DNA from 3 places in the Bradyrhizobium sp. CCBAU 53421 genome. Region 2 is predicted to be linked to each of the others. Evidence: predicted binding sites of a transcription regulator. Region 2 holds the regulator's gene; each other region holds the start of a gene.
What was found. The regulator PhoB, encoded in region 2, activates phosphate uptake and scavenging genes when phosphate is short. The targets are predictions, from matches to a motif close to TGTCATNNANCTGTCAT.
Positions count from the first base shown of each region.

Region 1 (6,137 bases), 3.4 Mb from region 2:
TTAAGGCATGGCACGGCCGGACTTCAAGTATCCCGATTTAATCGGATGCGATTTATTCGGACGCAGGGCTTCAAATATCCGTGTGGGTCGCTGCGCCATGCGTGGCCCACAATGGCGGCCTGCGGGAGCCACGCGGACGGCGCCGAAGTCCGCGGGCGCGCTGCGGATCGCGGACGCGGACCGGAGTGGAGCCTGAGTTCAACGTCACGGCAGGCCTGGCCAGTCACGAGCACCGACAGGCAGGCAGGCCTCGCGTGTCAAGCGCTCCGGTTGATGCACACGGCACTCATCCCACCTCCGCTGGAATTGTGCATGCAACGGCTCGTCGATGACGCACGCATCGAAACGAAATCGCTTCGCTCGCCGCAGCCGCGGTTGCTTCGGTCAAATTCGAGCCGGATCGGACAGGCTGCCGAGGTTGGCAGGATTTAACATCCACGCCATAGTGAATGCCTATCCTGGTCGTGAGCCAATGTGGGGTCAGCTATGGACGTGTCATCTTCTGGTAGCGAGAACCAAAGCACGTCGGCGCCACCCCAGGCAGCGCACCAGGACAATGCACACGCCGCGACACGCATGCCGGCCATCATCGTCGGCGTCATTGCAGCGATCATCGTTGCGCTCTCGGTCTATTATCTGCTGCGGCCCGAGCCGCTGCTCGTGCAGGGCGAGGTCGATGCAACGCGGCTCGATATCGCCGCGCGCGTTGACGGGCGGGTCAAGGAGATCCCGGTCGAGCGCGGACAGAACGTTACGGCGGGCGCCGTCCTGGTGAAGATCGACAATCCGGAAACGCTCGCAAAACAAGACCAGATGCGGGCCGCCAAGGCCGTTGCTGACGCGCAACTCGCCAACGTCATGGTCGGAACGCGGGTCGAAACCATCGCCGCGCGTAAGGCGGAGATGGAGCGCGCGGAGGCCGCGCAGGTGCTGGCCCAGAAGACCTTCGATCGCGCCAAGACATTGACCGAGCAAGGCAACGCACCGCAGGCGCGTCTCGACCAGACCACCGATGCGCTGCACGAGGCCGAGCGCGGGCTCGATCAGGCGAAATCGGCCTATGAGCAGGCGGTCAACGGTTACACCAAGGAAGAACGCGCGATCGCGAAAGCCAATGTCGAGAAGGCCGAAGCCGACATTCAGAGCGTCCAGTCGGTGATCGACCAGCTCGCGGTCTACGCCCCGGTCGCAGCACAGGTCTATCAGCGCAACGTCGAGCCGGGCGAGTTCGTCTCGCCGGGCGTGCCGCTGGTGACGCTGATCAATCTCGGCGATCTGTGGATCCATTTCGATCTACGCGAGGATCTCGTCAAAGGCCTGAAGGTCGGCGACAAGTTCGACGTCCGGATTCCGGCACTCGACGACCGTCATGTCACGGTTGAGGTCAAGCTGATCGCCACCAAGGGCGAATATGCGAGCTGGCGGGCGACCCGCGCCACCGGCGATTTCGATTTGCGGACATTCTCGATCCGCGCCTATCCAGTGCAGCCGGTGCCCGAGCTGCGGCCCGGCATGAGCGCCTATCTCGACTGGCGGTCGCGCCAATGAGGCTGGCCTCAAAGCCCGGATTCTGGCGGGTCGCGCAGCGCGAGTGCCAATGGCTGCTGCGCGACCGCGTGGCCTTGCTGCTGATCTTCGGCGTGCCGCTGTTCGCTTTCGTGGTGCTCACGGCCGTGTTCAGCCAACCGGTGATCCGGGGCCTTGGCGTCACCATCGTCGACACCGACAAGTCGGACACCTCGCGCGCGCTGACACAGCAGGTCGCGGCATCGCCGAGCCTGAGAATTGTCGACGATTCCGGCTCGCTGGCATCAGCCGTGCAGGACATCCGGTCCGGCAAGGCGATCTCGGCGATCTTCGTCCCGCCGAATTTCGAACGCGACCTGAAGGCCGACCGTCGCCCGCAGGTCGTCGGCTTCTACAACCAGCAATTCCTGACCGCGGCCGGCATCGCCTCGTCGGGCCTCAACGATGTGCTGTCCGCGGCGGCGAGCGCGGCCGCTCCCGCCAATCGCGCCGCTCCCGCACCGGCGTCGATGGGGACGCTATCCGCGGAGACCATCGCGCTGGTCAATCCGCAGAAGAACTACGCGCAATTCCTGCTGCGCGCGCTGCTGCCGACCATCATCCACGTGGTGATCACGCTCGCCGCGGGCTATTCGGTCGGCTCCGAATTCCGCCGCCGCAACGCCCGCGAGTGGCTCGAAAGCGCCGGCGGCGATCCGATCGCCGCGCTCGCCGGCAAGCTGGCGCCGCTGTTCGTGATCTTCATCCTGATCATGCTGGCCCAGCCGCTGATCCTCGAGGGCGTGCTGCAGATTCCCTTCAAGGGCGACGTGCTGCTGATGATCGCCGCAGGCCTGCTCCTGATCATCGCCTATCTGTCGCTCGGCGCGCTGTTGCAGCTCCTGGTCGGCGATCTCGCGACAGGGCTCGGACTTGCCGGTCTGATCGCCTCCCCTGCGTTCGGCTATGCCGGTGTCGGCTTTCCCACCATCGGCATGAATACATTCGCGCAGGTCTGGAGCGCGATCCTGCCGCTGCGCTGGTACATGGCGGTGCTGATGGGACAGGCGGCGCGCGGATTGCCGGCATCGGAATCGGCCGTTCCCTTCGCGGCGCTCGCAGGGCTCACGCTGCTGTTTGCCGCGCTCACGTGGTGGCGCATGGCGAGCCTGACGCGCCGGGGTTGGTTTGCGACGGCGCGACCGGCCGAACCGGCGGTCAGCGAGCAGACGCCACCCGGCGTCGGCGGCGCCTTCGTGGCGGAGTGGCGGCGCGTGCTCGGAACGCGCAGCGCCTTCAGCCTGCTGTTCCTGGCACCGTTGGTCTACGGCATCTATTATCCGCAACCCTATCTGAACCAGATCCTGCGCAAGCTGCCGATTGCGGTGGTCGACAATGATCTTAGCGATCTCTCGCGCCAGATCGTCGAGACGCTCGATGCCAGCGGCACATTGAGCGTGACGGTGCGCGCCCGCACCCTTGCGGAGGCAAGCACCGCGATCGACCGCGGTTACGCATTTGCCGCCGTGCAGATTCCGCCCGGCACGGAGCGCGACGTGCTCAAGGGCCTCACCGCGCATATCCCGGTCTACGCCGACGCCACCTATCTGTTCATCTTCCGATCGACCGCAGGCGCCGTCGCCACTGCGATCGGCACGCTGACATCCGAATTGGTGTCGCGGGGCGCCCGCGCCGACGGAAGTCTGGTCAAGGCGAAACTCGCGAACCTCAGCCCGGCCAACGTTCTGCTGCAACCGATCTTCAACCCGGTCGGCGGCTATGCGAGCTACATCGTCCCGGCGGCGTTCATCCTGATCTTGCAACAGACGCTGCTGATCGGCGCGGCGATGCTGACCGGCACGGCGCTGGCAGGCTCCCGCGGCGCAGTCGCCGGCGTGCTCGGGCGCGGCATTGCCCATCTGACCATCTATTTGCCGGCGGTCGCGCTCTATCTGATCGTGCTGCCGCGCGTGTACGGTTTTTCCGCGCTGGGGCATTTGCCGGAGCTGTTCGCGCTCGCGAGTGTGTTCATTCTGGCGACGAGCTTCATGGGACAGGCGATCGGCGCCTGGTTCACGCGGCCGGAGAACGCCACCATCCTGCTGCTGGCGACCAGCCTGCCGCAATTCTTCACCGCCGGCTTCGCCTGGCCGCGCGAGGCCATCCCCCCTGCGGCGACGGCGCTCGGCCGCCTGTTCCCGGCCGACTCGGCGATCGACGGCCTCGTGCGCATCAACCAGCTCGGCGCGAGCATCTGGGAGGTCTCGCACGACTGGCTCAGGCTGTGGTGCCTGGGCGTTGGCTATTTCGTGCTCGCCGTGGTCTCCGCGCTGGTGTTCAAGAGAGGACAGCAAGATGCCCAACGCTAGGCGCATCGCCATTGTCGCGATCCCGCTTGTGCTCGTCGCGGGGGCGCTGATCTACGCCGAGGGCCGCGCGACGCCGGCGCCCGCCATCGTCGGCGTGGTGCGCTCGACCGAGGTCAGGATCGAGCCGGAAGTCAACGGCCAGCTGGTGTCGATCGCGGTCGAGAAAGGCGCGCAGGTGCACGCGGGCGACGTCCTCGCCAAGCTCTCCGCGATCGAGTTGAGCGCACAGGCCGACCAGGCGCGGGCCGCGCTCGCCGCAGCGGTGGCGAGCCGTAACAACGTCTATGCCGGCGTGCGCCGCGAGCAGATCGACTCGCTGCAGGCTGCGATCTCCAAGGCCAATTCGCGCCTTGGCTATGTGGAGACCCAGCTCAAGCGGATCACCACGCTGGCGAGCCAGAACTTTGAAACCCAGCAGGCGCTCGACCAGGCCGAGAACGATGTTGCCGCCGCGCGCGCCGGCGTGGCGGCGGCGCAGGCGAATTACGATGCCGCCGTCGCGGGGCCGACCAAGGAGGAGCGCGCCATCGCCGACGCGCAGGTGCAGGCGGCCGCAGCCGCCGTCGCGGTGCTCGAGCGCCGTCTCGACAAGATGGTGCTGCGCGCGCCGGTCGACGGCGTGGTCAGCGTGATCGCCGCGGAAGTCGGCGAGAACGTTCGTGCCGGCCAGCCGGTCCTGATGATCGCAGCGGCCGGCAAGCAATGGCTGTCGTTCAATGTGCGCGAGGACCATCTCGACGGTCTTGCGGTCGGCAACACCGTGAACGTGATCCGGAGTGCCGCAGGCGGTGCGACAAAGGCCCTGATCACCGAGTTGCGGCCGCTTGGAGTGTTCGCCACCTGGCAGGCCGAGCGCGTGATCGGTGATCACGATCGCAACACGCTGCGCCTGCGCCTCGACCCCGCGGGCGCCGCCGAAGGTCTCGAGCCTGGCATGAGCGTCCGGATCGAACGTTGACAACACGCGGTGCCTGGCTGCGAGCGGGAATGACAAGCGTGGCGCCGCCCGCGCACATCCCGTAGGACTTTATCAGCCGCCCCGCCGAATGGTCATCGGACTGTCAGAAGATTGCGACAAGAAGACAAAAGCGTGGGCCTTTCGGCTCGGCCCTCATGGCATCGCCCCGATGCCACGCAAAAGATGGAGATTTGGCCGTGAAGCAGATTCGTTCGCGACGGAAGGTGCATGTTGGAGCGATGCTGCTGGGTGCGGCGGCCTTGGCCGTCCTGCTGCCGTCGATGGCATCAGCGCAAACCGGCTCGGCGCCATCAGGCACAAAACCCTTCCTGACCGTCGACGGCAAGCAGCCGCTGGTGATCGGGCATCGCGGCGTGCCGGGCCTGGTGCCCGAGGAGACCGAGGCATCGTATGAGCTGGCCGCCGACCTCGGCACCGACTCGCTCGAGGAGGACCTGCATCTGACCAAGGATTGCGTGCTGGTGGCCCGTCACAATCCCTGGCTCGGCGACAACACCAACGTCGCCGAGGTGGCGAAGACCAACGCCGCGGTTGCGGCCCGCAAGCGCAGGGCGCCGGGCGTTCCCGTCAAGGTGAAATGGGCGCAAACGCCGACCAGCGGGCCGGCCGAATACCCGACCGATCTGATCGATCCGGCCGATCCCAAATCGGTGCTGAAGGCGCTGATCGTCGACGGCGACGACCATACCAACGACTGGTCGATCACCGATTTCACCATGGCCGAGCTGAAGGAGTGGATCGCCGGCACCACCTATGATGCGGCCAACGAACGGCCAAAGCTGTTCAACGGCAAGTTTCCGGTCATCAGCTTCCAGGACATCATCGACATCGCCAAGGCCAAGAGCAAGGCAACGGGGCGCACGATCTCGGTCTATCCGGAAACCAAGAATCCGACCTGGAACAATGCGCAGGCGATCGCCAATGGCTGCGGCTCGCCCGGCAGCCACCCGCTCGAGGATGCCCTGATCAAGATCATCAAGGAAAACGGCCTCAATGCGAAGGACGCTCCGATCATCGTGCAGAGCTTCGAGCCCGGCAGCCTGAAATACATGCGCAGCCATGGACTGGAAACGCGGCAGGTCCAGCTGATTGACGGCAACGGCGTCGACTTCAAGACCGGCAAGGTGCTGCTCAACAACATCGCCAATTCCCGTCCCTACGACTGGACGGTTGCGGGCGATGCCCGCACCTTCGATGCGATGCTGACGCCCGAGGGCCTCGCGGAGATCAAGACCTATGCCGACGGCATCGGTCCGTGGAAGGCCTATATCGTCCCCTACAAG
Region 1 is NZ_CP030047.1:2,791,685-2,797,821, reverse strand. It holds gene XH92_RS13165 (HlyD family secretion protein) at 577-1,548, shown strand; gene XH92_RS13160 (ABC transporter permease) at 1,545-3,875, shown strand; gene XH92_RS13155 (HlyD family secretion protein) at 3,862-4,833, shown strand; gene XH92_RS13150 (glycerophosphodiester phosphodiesterase family protein) at 5,031-6,137, shown strand, end outside.
Region 1: XH92_RS13150 (glycerophosphodiester phosphodiesterase family protein) is a predicted target of PhoB. The motif match lies at 4,924-4,940, and genes of this name have one in related genera.

Region 2 (6,137 bases):
AGCGCCTGTGCATTGCGCGCACCGTGGCGGTGCGTCCCGAGGTGATCCTGTTCGACGAGCCGTGCTCGGCGCTCGATCCGATCTCGACCGCCAAGGTCGAGGAGCTGATCCAGGAGCTCTCCGAGGACTACACGATCGCGATCGTCACCCACAACATGCAGCAGGCGGCGCGCGTCTCCGACAAGACCGCCTTCATGTATCTCGGCGAGCTGATCGAGTTCGACGACACCAACAAGATCTTCACCTCGCCGAGCGATCGACGCACCCAGGACTACATCACCGGCCGGTTCGGCTGAGGAGAGAGATGATGGCTTCTGAACATACCGCCAAGGCATTCGACAGCGACCTGCAGGAATTGACCCGCCTGGTCGCCGAGATGGGCGGGCTCGTCGAGCGGATGATCACCGAGTCGGTCGATGCGCTGATCCGGCGCGACGTCGCGCTCGGCAAGCGCGTGGTCGCGGCCGACATCGAAATCGACAATCTGCAGCGCGTCATCGAAGAGCGCGCGGTGCTGACGATCGCCCGCCGCCAGCCGATGGCTATCGACCTGCGCGAGATCGTCAGCGCGATGCGCGTCGCGACCGACCTCGAGCGGATCGGCGACCTCGCCAAGAACATGGGCAAGCGCGTCGCGGCGCTGGAGAGCGATTTCCAGCCGCTGAAGCTGATCCGCGGCCTCGAGCACATGACCGACCTCGTGCTGTCGCAGGTCAAGTCGGTGCTCGACGCCTATGCCGCGCACGATCTGCCGGCGGCGATGAACGTCTGGAAGGGCGACGAGGAGGTCGATGCGATCTGCACCTCGCTGTTCCGCGAGCTGCTGACCTACATGATGGAGGACCCGCGCAACATCTCGTTCTGCATCCATCTGATGTTCTGCGCCAAGAACATCGAGCGGATCGGCGATCACGCCACCAACATCGCCGAGACCGTGTTCTACATGATCGAGGGCCAGCAGATCACCGACAAGCGCCCGAAGGGCGACATGACCAACTTTGCCACCACGGTGCCGGGCAACTAGGTGTGCGATCCGCGACAAGCCGCTTGCGCGGAGATTATGCTGAAGGAAGTAGGCGTTTCGGTTTGCGTCAGGGCAACGGATCACCACAGAGAAAGAACTTAGACCGATGAGCGCACGCATTCTGGTAGTCGAAGACGAGGAAGCGCTGACGACGCTGTTGCGCTACAACCTCGATGCGGAAGGCTACGATGTCGAAACGGTGGGGCGCGGCGACGATGCCGATACCCGCCTGAAGGAGCGCGTTCCCGACCTCGTGGTGCTGGACTGGATGCTGCCGGGCCTGTCCGGCATCGAGCTGTGCCGCCGCCTGCGGGCACGGCCCGAGACCAAGCAGCTTCCGATCATCATGCTGACCGCGCGCGGCGAGGAGAGCGAGCGCGTGCGCGGGCTTGCCACCGGCGCCGACGACTACATCGTCAAGCCGTTCTCGGTGCCGGAATTGCTGGCGCGGGTGAAGGGCCTGCTGCGTCGCGCGAGCCCGGAGCGGCTAGCGACCGTCTTGACCTATGGCGACATCGAGCTCGATCGCGAGAAGCGCCGCGTGGCGCGCTCGGGCCGTCCGATCGATCTCGGGCCGACCGAGTATCGGCTGCTCGAATTCTTCCTCGAGCATCCCGGCCGCGTGTTCAGCCGCGAGCAGCTGCTCGACAGTGTCTGGGGCCGCGACATCTATATCGATGAGCGTACCGTCGACGTGCATATCGGCCGCCTGCGCAAGCTGCTCAATCCGGGCCGCGAGCAGGATCCGATCCGCACCGTGCGCGGCGCCGGCTACGCGCTCGACGACCGCTTCGCGAAGGCCGAGCCGCAGCCGTAAGGCTGTGCGGCAATCTCAAGCCGCACCGGTGTCGTCCCGGCGAAAGCCGGGATCCATAACCACGAATGGGTGTTGTTAGAAAGCCGTCTGGCCGCTTGCCGATTGCGTCGGCCGCGGCGTATGCGTCCCGGCCTTCGCCGGGACGACACCGGTGATGCAGCCGGGCTACGCGTCTCACAAAAAAATCCCCGCTTCCGCGGGGATTTGTTTTTGCAGTCCAGGCTGGTTTCCCGAGTGCTACTTGATTTGTGGCTTTGCCGACGGCCGGCGGCGATCGGCAGCGGGCTGGTAGGCGACGCGCGAGTGATGCGCGCAATAGGGCAGGCCGGCGAGCGCCTTGCCGCCGCAGAAGAAGAATTCCGGGCTCGAGGGATCGCCGACCGGCCAGTGGCAAGTGGCCTCGTTGAGCTCGAGCAGCGACAGCCGCTGGCTCATCGGCACCACGTTGTCGAAGGAGATCGGATCCGGCTCCATCTCGACCTCGAAGGCATGGGCGAGCGCGGTGTTGCCGCGCGAGACCGGGCGAGCCACCCGCATCATATGCTGGGCGGGGCGCGCCTTGCGCTGCCGCGGAGCAGCCGTGGAGGGGGCCTTGGCGCGGCCGGAGAGGCCGAGCCGATGCACTTTGCCGATCACGGCATTTCGCGTCACATTGCCAAGTTCCGCTGCGATCTGGCTGGCCGAGAGGCCAGACTCCCAGAGCTTCTTCAGCTGCTCGACGCGATCGTCGGACCAGGTCAATACAGTCATCGCATTCTTCCTTTCGCATGGCGCCGGCCAGTCATTGGAGCGGCGCTGCGAGCCAAATCTGGACAAATATCCCTGCGGCCAGAATCCCTTAGCCCTCGCCGGGCACGGTGTTGCGCCCGAACGTTTACGCGAGACACAAAGGCTACTTAGAGGGTCCAGTACTGCCGCACGAGATGTCGTACCCGACAGGCCAAACGCTACAATATGGCGTGACTCAGGCGCAAGAGTCCGCGGCCGTGCGTCCACATGTTCCCACACAGTTAAGCATTGCTGTGAGGCTTTTCCACCGCACCGGAATGCCCCGGATTGCGCCGGTTTCGCATTGCAGGAAGGGCGGTTCGTGACGATTGACACCGACTGACCGCAGCATAGAATGCCCGCCACGTGCCGCCCGCAAAGGCGGCCGTTTTGTTTTCCGAAGCTGGCCGTTGCTGCGCTGGCGTCAAGGCGCGCGGCAATTGTCGGCTTGAAACCGGCAGTGAACGCCATGACCAACAGCGCCTCGTCGCATCTGCTCCCCGTCTTCGCCCGGGTCGATCTCGGCTTCGAGCGCGGTGAGGGCGCCTGGCTGATCGCAACCAACGGCGACCGCTATCTCGATTTCACCTCGGGCGTCGCAGTGAACGCGCTCGGACATGCGCATCCGCATCTGGTCAAGGCGTTGCAGGAGCAGGCGACCAAGCTGTGGCACATGTCGAACCTGTTCAAGAGCCCGGACGGCGAGGTGCTGGCCGCGCGGCTGTGCGAGCAGAGCTTTGCCGACTTCGTGTTCTTCTGCAATTCCGGCGCGGAAGCGATGGAGGGCGTGATCAAGCTGGTCCGCCACCATCACTTCTCGAAGGGGCATGGCGAGCGCTATCGCATCATCACTTTCGAAGGCGCCTTCCATGGCCGCACGCTGGGGACGCTGGCTGCGACCGGCTCGGCGAAATACCTCGAGGGCTTCGGCCCGCCGATGGATGGCTTCGATCAGGTGCCGCATGGCGACATCGAGGCGGTGAAGAAGGCGATCGGCCCGCACACCGCCGGCATCCTGATCGAGCCGGTGCAGGGCGAGGGCGGCGTCCGTTCCGCGCCGCAGGCGTTCTTCAAGACGCTGCGCGCGCTGTGCGACGAGCACGGCCTGCTGCTGGCATTCGACGAGGTGCAGACCGGCATGGGCCGCACCGGCGACCTGTTCGCCTACAAACGCACCGGCGTCACGCCGGACGTGATGTCGCTGGCGAAGGCGCTCGGCGGCGGCTTCCCAATCGGCGCGGTGCTGGCGACCGCACAGGCTGCGGCCGGCATGGCGCCGGGCTCGCACGGCTCGACCTTCGGCGGCAATCCGCTCGCGGTCGCCGCCGCCAATGCCGTGCTCGACGTCATGCTGAGGCCCGGCTTCTTCGAGCACGTGCAGAAGATGTCACTGCTGCTCAAGCAGAAGCTTGCCTCCGTGGTCGACCGCTATCCGGGCGTGCTGTCGGAGGTGCGCGGCGAGGGCCTGTTGATCGGCGTCAAGGCCGTGGTGCCGTCGGGCGATCTGATCGCCGCGCTGCGCAACGAGAAGCTGCTCACCGTCGGCGCCGGCGACAATGTGGTGCGGTTCCTCGCGCCCCTGATCGTGACCGAGGCCGAGATCGACCAGTCGATCACCTCGCTCGAGCGCGCCTGCTCTGTGCTATCGGCGGCGCAGCCGAAGAAGGCGGCCGGATAATGAGCAAGCCGGTCCGTCACTTCCTCGACATCAACGAGTTGCCGCTCGGCGAGCTGCGCAACATGCTCTCGGCCGGAGCCGCCATGAAGGCGAAGCTGAAGGCGCATGAGAAGGGCAGGAAGCCGCTCGAAGGCAAGACGCTGGCGATGATCTTCGAGCGCCCGTCGACCCGCACAAGGGTGTCGTTCGACGTCGGCATGCGCCAGCTCGGCGGCGAATCCATCATGCTGACCGGCGCCGAGATGCAGCTCGGCCGCGGCGAGACCATCGCCGACACCGCGCGCGTGCTGTCGCGCTATGTCGATGCGATCATGATCCGCATCCTCAACCATGACGCGCTGCTCGAGCTCGCCGCGCACGCCACCGTGCCCGTCATCAACGGCCTGACCCGGCGTTCGCATCCCTGCCAGGTGATGGCCGACCTCATGACCTATGAGGAAAATCGCGGCTCGATCGAGGGCAAGACGGTGGCCTGGACCGGCGACGACAACAACGTGCTGGCCTCCTGGGCCCACGCCGCCGAGCGCTTCAAGTTCAACCTCAATATCGCGACGCCGCCGGAGCTCTCGCCGAAGAAGCCGATGCGGGACTGGATCAAGGCGACCGGTGCGCCGATCATGCTCGGCACCGATCCGGAAGCCGCCGTGCGCGGCGCCGACTGCGTCGTCACCGACACCTGGGTGTCGATGGGCGACAAGGAGGGCGAGCACCGCCACAACGTGCTGCGGCCTTACCAGGTCAATGCCAAGCTGATGTCGCTCGCCAAGCCGGACGCCCTGTTCATGCACTGCCTGCCCGCGCATCGCGGCGAGGAGGTCACCGACGAGGTGATCGACGGGCCGCAATCCGTGGTGTTCGACGAGGCGGAAAACCGCCTGCATGCGCAGAAGGGCATTCTGGCCTGGTGTTTTGACGAGGTCGCGTAGTCGTAGATCAGTAAGCGTTGTCGTCCCGGGCAAGCGCAGCGCGACCCGGGACCCATAACCATCGCTGTCAATTGTTGTGAAGGCTGGGGCCCCAGCTTGATGCAGCAACTCACATTGGTGGTTATGGGTCACTGCTTTCGCAGGGACGACGGATAGATCCGATCCGGTGAACCCCTTTCGTTTTGCCGTCCGAGACCCCAGATAGAGCGCCATGGTTTCACAATCCCCCGACATCAAAATCCAGCCCGAGACGCCCATTCGCGCGCCGTCTTCGGTTCCTGTCGACGATGCCGTGCTGGCCTTCGAGGTCGGCGCGCTGGACCTGCGCGGCCGGCTGACCCGGCTCGGCCCCGCGCTCGACGAGATCCTGCACAAGCACGATTATCCGCCGGCGGTCGGCAAGCTGCTCGGCGAGGCCATCGTGCTGACCACGCTGCTCGGCTCGTCGGTCAAGTTCGAGGGCCGCTTCATCCTGCAGACCCGGACCGAAGGTCCGGTCTCGCTGCTGATCGTCGATTTCCAGGCGCCCGACAGGCTGCGTGCCTATGCGCGCTACGATGCGGCACGCCTCAAGGAAGGCCAGAGCTCGGGCGAGCTGCTCGGCAAGGGCCACCTTGCGATGACCATCGATCAGGGCTCGAACACCAGCCGCTACCAGGGACTGGTCGCGCTCGACGGCGGCGGCCTGGAAGAGGCGGCCCACGAATATTTCCTTCGCTCCGAGCAGATCCCGACCCGGGTGCGGCTCGCGGTCGGCGAGGAGATGCGCGGCGGCGAAGGCGGCAAGCTGCGCTGGCGCGCCGGCGGCATCCTGCTGCAATTCCTGCCCAAGGCGCCCGAGCGCGCCAAGCAGGCCGATCTGCATCCCGGCGATGCGCCGGAAGGCACGGCCACGCACAGCGTGCCGGATGACGATGCCTGGGT
Region 2 is NZ_CP030047.1:8,650,185-8,656,321, reverse strand. It holds gene pstB (phosphate ABC transporter ATP-binding protein PstB) at 1-296, shown strand, start outside; gene phoU (phosphate signaling complex protein PhoU) at 308-1,024, shown strand; gene phoB (phosphate regulon transcriptional regulator PhoB) at 1,131-1,841, shown strand; gene XH92_RS40075 (GcrA family cell cycle regulator) at 2,079-2,591, opposite strand; gene XH92_RS40070 (aspartate aminotransferase family protein) at 3,079-4,287, shown strand; gene argF (ornithine carbamoyltransferase) at 4,287-5,213, shown strand; gene XH92_RS40060 (Hsp33 family molecular chaperone) at 5,425-6,137, shown strand, end outside.

Region 3 (6,137 bases), 730 kb from region 2:
TGCGGCCGCGATCTGGGACGCCAGCTCGTCCGAACGCAGCGGCATCAAATTCATCGGCGGCGCGCCGATGAAGGAGGCGACGAAGGTGGTCGCCGGCTTCTGGTAGATATCCAGCGGATTGCCGATCTGCTCGACCTGGCCGCCGTTCATGACCACGAGGATGTCGGCCAGCGTCATCGCCTCGAGCTGGTCGTGGGTGACGTAGATCGAGGTGGTGTTGAGCCGGCGCTGCAGCTTGCGGATCTCGACCCGCATCGCGATACGCAGCTTGGCGTCGAGGTTCGACAGCGGCTCGTCGAACAGGAACACTTTCGGCTGGCGGACGATGGCGCGGCCCATCGCGACGCGCTGGCGCTGGCCGCCGGAGAGCTGGCGCGGCTTGCGCTCCAGCATCGGCGACAGCTCGAGCACGCGCGCGGCTTCCTCGACGCGGGTCTTGATCTCCGCTTCGGCCATGCCGCGGTTGCGCAGGCCGTAGGCCATGTTGTTGTAGACGCTCATATGCGGGTAGAGCGCGTAGTTCTGGAACACCATCGCGATGTCGCGATCGGCGGGCTCGACCTGGTTGACGACGCGGCCGCCGATGTCGATCTCGCCGCCGGTGATGGTCTCGAGCCCCGCGACCATGCGCAGCAGCGTGGACTTGCCGCAGCCGCTTGGGCCGACCAGCACGCAGAACTGGCCGTCGCCGACGTCGACATCGACGCCCTTGATGGCCTCGAAGCCGCCGGGATAGGTCTTGCGGACGCTGCGCAGCGTGACGTTAGCCATTACTTTTCCGTCTCCACCAATCCGCGCACGAACAGTTTCTGCATCACGACGACGACGAACACCGGCGGCAGCATCGCGAGCAGCGCGGTCGCCATCACGACAGGCCATTCGGTCAGCGCGTCGGTCGTGGTGATCATCTTGCGGATGCCGACCTGGATGGTCTGCATGTCGTCGCGCGTGGTGATCAGCAGCGGCCAGAGATACTGATTCCAGCCGAGGATGAACAAAATCACGAACAGCGCGGCCATGTTGGTGCGCGACAGCGGCAACAGCGTATCCCAGAAGAAGCGGAACGGGCCCGCGCCGTCGATGCGCGAGGCCTCCAGCAATTCATCCGGCACGGTCATGAAGAACTGGCGGAACAGCAGCGTCGCGGTGGCCGAGGCGATCAGCGGCAGCGACAGGCCGGCATAGCTGTCGAGCAGATGCAGGTCGGCGACGATCTTGTAGGTCGGATAGATGCGCACCTCGACCGGCAGCATCAGGGTGATGAAGATGATCCAGAAGATCGCCATCCGGAACGGAAACCGGAAATAGACGATCGCATAGGCCGAGATGATCGAGATCGCGATCTTGCCGACTGCGATCAGCAGCGCCATGACCAGCGAGTTCAGCATCATGTTGAGCACCGGCTCGCGGGTCGAGCCGCTCGTGCCGACGAACAGCGTCTGGTAGTAGGTCTCGAGGAAATGGCCGCCGGGCAACAGCGACATCTGGCCGTTGGCGATCACGGCGTTGTCCTGGGTCGAGGCGACGATCGCGAGATAAACCGGGAAGGCGACGATCGCGATCCCGATCCACAGGATGATATGAGCCAGATAGCGCTGGAAGCCCTCCTCCTCGACCATCAGTAGGTCACCTTGCGTTCGACGAAGCGGAACTGGATCCCCGTCAGCACGACGACGATGACCATCAGGATGACCGATTGCGCCGCCGACGAGCCGAGATTTCCGCCCAGCAGGCCGTCCGTGTAGACCTTGTAGACCAGCGTTTCGGTCGCCTTGCCGGGGCCGCCGCGGGTCATCGTGTCGATGATGCCGAAGGTGTCGAAGAAGGCGTAGACGATGTTGATGACCAGCAGGAAGAAGATGGTGGGCGACAGCAGCGGGAAGATCACGGTCCAGAACCGCCGCATCGGACGGGCGCCGTCGATCGCGGCGGCCTCGATCACGCTCTTCGGGATGCTCTGCAGCCCGGCGAGGAAGAACAAGAAATTGTAGGAGATCTGCTTCCAGGCCGCGGCGAGGATGATCAGGGCCGCCGCCTGGTCGCCGTCGAGCAGCGGATTCCAGTCAACGCCCATGGCGCGCAGATAGCGCGACAGCACGCCGAGCGAGGGGTGCAGCATGAACACCCAGAGTACGCCGACCACCGGCGGGGCGACGGCATAGGGCCAAATCAGCAGCGTGCGGTAGAGAGTCGAGCCGCGCAGCGGCCTGTCGGCCATGACGGCGAGCAGCAGCGCGAACGACAGCGAGGACACCGCGATCGCGAACGAGAACGCGAAGGTGCGCACGATGGCCGCGAAATAGGCCGGCTCCTTGAACAGCTCGAGATAGTTCTCGAACCACACGAAGCTGGTCGAAAGGCCGAAGGCGTCCTGCAACAGGAAGGACTGGATCACCGCCTGCGCGGCCGGCCAGTAGAAAAAGATCAGGACGATCGCGAGTTGCGGGGCAACCAGCGCATAAGGCAACAGCTTTGATTGGAAAATCGCTTGCTTTTGCATGATCTCGGCAAAATGGCAGGCCGCGCTTGCGGCCTGCCGGTTGATGGCCTCAAGGCATCATCATGTCAGCGGACGGCGGTCTTTTCAAACTGCCGCAGCATCTGGTTGCCGCGCTCGACGGCCGAGTCCAGCGCTTGCTTGGCGGTCTTCTTGCCGGCCAGCGCCTGCTCGATCTCCTCCGACCACATGTCGCGCAGCTGCACCATGTTGCCGAGGCGCAGACCGCGGGAGTTCTCGGTCGGCTCCTTGTTGGTGAGCTCGAGCAGCGGGGTCTCCAGATAAGGCTGATCCTTGTAGAAGCCCTCTTCCTTGGCCTTGGCGTAGGCGGCCTTGGTGATCGGCAGATAGCCCGATGCCTTGTGGATCCAGACCTGGCGCTCGGTGTCCGAGAGGAAGGTCAGGAACTTGGCGACGCCCTTGTATTCCTCGGCCGACTTGCCGCCCATGATCCAGAGCGAGGCGCCGCCGATGATCGAGTTCTGCGGCGCGCCCTTGACGTCGGGATAATAGGGCATCGGCGCGGCGGTGAAGTTGAACTTGGCCTGCGCCTTGACGTTGCCGAAGAAGGCCGACGAGGTCAGGTAGATCGGGCACTCGCCCGAGGTGAAGCGGCCTTCGCCGGTGTTGGTGCGGCCGGCATAGTCGTAGGTCTTGTCCTTCTGCAGCTCGACCAGGTTCTCGAGATGCTTGACCTGCAGCGGGCCGTTGAATTCGAGCACGGTGTCGAAGCCGTCGAGGCCGTTGGCCTTGCTGGCGAGCGGCACGTTGTGCCAGGCCGAGAGCTGCTCGAGATTGACCCAGGTGACCCACGAGCCGGAGAAGCCGCAGGTGGTGTAGCCAGCCGCCTTCAGCTTCTTGGCGTCCTCGAACACTTGCGGCCAGGTCTTCGGGATCTCCGCGATGTTGGCTTTCTTCAGCGCGTCGAGATTGACCCACATCACGGTCGACGACGAGTTGAAGGGGAACGACAGCATCTCGCCCTTCGAGGTCGAGTAGTAGCCGGTGATCGCGGGCAGATAGACGCTCGGATCGAACTTCTCGCCGGCGTCGGCCATCAGCTTGTAGACCGGTTTGACGGCGCCGGTGGCGGCCATCATCGTTGCGGTGCCGACCTCGAACACCTGCATGATGGCCGGCGCGTTGCCGGCGCGGAATGCGGCGATGCCGGCATTCATGGTGTCGGCGTAGCCGCCCTTGTAGGTCGGGATCACCTTGTAGTCGGACTGCGAGGCGTTGAAGTCGTTGGCCAGCTTGACGATGACGTCATTGTTGGCACCGGTCATCGCGTGCCACCACTGAATCTCCGTCACCGCAAACGCAGGCGACGCGAATGCAAGCGTGGCAGCAGCTACCGCGGCAGCGCCTAATCGTCGAAAAATCATCAAAAGCCCCTCCCGGTTGGAACACCATCTTTCGTTGCGCGCGTTATCAGCGCCGGATGACGTTCAAATGACCGTATAAACGAAAGCCATGGTAGGGGGGAAGCCGAGGCGAAGGGAAGCGGTAAAAAAGACTGACATCGCGGTCGCGTGCGTGCGGTGCAATGCCGGACGCGACGTTGCACCGCAGGGGCGATGCGTTGGCGCCGGTTCGATACGAGCCGGCGCCTGGCTCTTCATGATACGTCAGCGCTTGCGCTGGGGACCGCAGACCACGCCCTTGTCGACCAGGCCCTTGATCTCATCCTTGGAGTAGCCGAACTCGCCGAGTACTTCCGCAGCGTGCTGGCTGAACTTCGGCGGCGTGCGGCGCAGGCTCGGCTTGGTGCGTTCGAGGCGGATCGGGGAGGCGACGCCCTTGTACCAATCCTTCTCGATGACGTCGCCGCGATGGATCGTGTGCGGGTTGGTCAGCGCCTGGTCGATCTTCTGCACCGGGCCGGCCGGCAGGCCGGCGGCGAGCAGCCGGTTGCACAGCGGCTCGGCCTCGTGCTGGTTGAACACCGCGGCGAGTTCGACGCGCAGCGCATCGCGGTTGGCGATGCGGTCCTTGTTGCGGGCAAAGCGCGGATCGGTGCCGAGCTCCGGCTTGCCGATCTCCTTGGCGAGCTTGCGGAAGGTGCCGTCATTGCCGACGCCGATGAAGATGTTGTCGGTCTTGGTCGGGAAGATCGCGTAAGGCACGAGGTTCGGATGCTCGTTGCCGGTGAGCGATGGCGGCTTGCCATGCATGAAATAGTTCGCGGTGTGCGGATGCATGATCGCAAGCCCGGTCTCGTACAGCGTGGTCTCGATGAACTGGCCGAGCCCGGAGCGCTGCCGCTCCGACAGCGCCATCAGGATGCCGATCGCCGCATAGAGGCCGGTGGTGATGTCGACCAGCGGCACGCCGATCCGCATCGGGCCGCTCTCCGGCGAGCCGGTCGCCGCGATCATGCCGGTCATCGCCTGGATGATCGCGTCATAGCCGGGATTGCCGCCGCGCGGGCCGTCCGCACCGAAGCCCGATATCCGGCAATGCACGAGCCGCGGAAACTTCGCGCGCAGCACGTCGTTGCCGATGCCCCATTTGTCGAGCGTGCCCGGCTTGAAGTTCTCGATCAGCACGTCGGCGGTCTCGAGCATCTTCATCAGCACCGCGCGGCCGCCCTCGGAGGCGAGGTCGAGGCCGATCGAGCGCTTGTTGCGGTTGATGCCGACGAAATAGGCCGCGTCTTCCTCGTGGAAGGGAGGACCCCAGTCGCGCACCTCGTCGCCGGCGGGCGGCTCGACCTTGACCACGTCGGCGCCGTGGTCGGCAAGGATCTGGGTGCAATACGGGCCGCCGAGCACGCGCGTCAGATCGATCACGCGCAGTCCGGTCATCGCGCCCGTAGCCGCTGGGGTATTCATGGAAGCAACCTTCGCTCAGTTGGGATCAGAAAAATGCGATCCCAGAGCTAACGGTCTTCAGGCGAGGCAGCAATGCTTCCGTCGGCGCAGGCCCATGCAGCAGGCGGCGCGTGCGTTCGCCAAGCGAACTGAAAAGAGCGAACTGGCATCTGCAATGCAATGATCCGCTGAAACGCAATAGTCCGCCACGCGGGACGTGGCGGACCATTGGTAGTTAGTGAATTAGACGACGCTCAGCTTGACGTCGACATTGCCGCGGGTGGCGTTGGAATAGGGGCACACGTGGTGGGCCTTCTCGACCAGCGCCTCGGCGTCGGCGCGGGACAGGCCGGGCAGCGAGACGGCGAGCTCGACGGCAAGGCCGAAGCCGCCTTCCGAGCGCGGGCCGATGCCGACCGTCGAGGTCACCGAGGTGTCGGCGGGAACCTTGGGGCCGCCCTGGGAGGCCACGAACTTCATGGCGCCGATGAAGCAGGCGGCATAGCCGGCCGCGAACAGCTGCTCCGGATTGTTGCCCGCGCCACCGCCGCCACCGAGCTCCTTCGGGGTGGTGAGCTTGACGTCGAGCGCGCCGTCGAGCGTTGCCGCATGGCCGTCGCGGCCGCCGGTTGCCTTGGCGCTGGTCTTGTAGAGCACGTTCACAGACATCGTGGTCTCCCTTGGTTCTGGACTTGAGTGGGCTGGGCTTGAAATCGATGGCCTATGTATTGCACGCAAATAGATTGTACACAATATAAATTATGAAGCCTCACATTTAATTGTTCGCAATTGAATTCGCGGTCCCGAGAGCCCAGAATGACCCGGAA
Region 3 is NZ_CP030047.1:119,090-125,226, reverse strand. It holds gene XH92_RS00550 (sn-glycerol-3-phosphate import ATP-binding protein UgpC) at 1-771, opposite strand, end outside; gene ugpE (sn-glycerol-3-phosphate ABC transporter permease UgpE) at 771-1,619, opposite strand; gene ugpA (sn-glycerol-3-phosphate ABC transporter permease UgpA) at 1,619-2,500, opposite strand; gene ugpB (sn-glycerol-3-phosphate ABC transporter substrate-binding protein UgpB) at 2,566-3,882, opposite strand; gene XH92_RS00530 (CaiB/BaiF CoA-transferase family protein) at 4,126-5,331, opposite strand; gene XH92_RS00525 (organic hydroperoxide resistance protein) at 5,554-5,979, opposite strand.
Region 3: ugpB (sn-glycerol-3-phosphate ABC transporter substrate-binding protein UgpB) is a predicted target of PhoB. The motif match lies at 3,939-3,955, and genes of this name have one in related genera.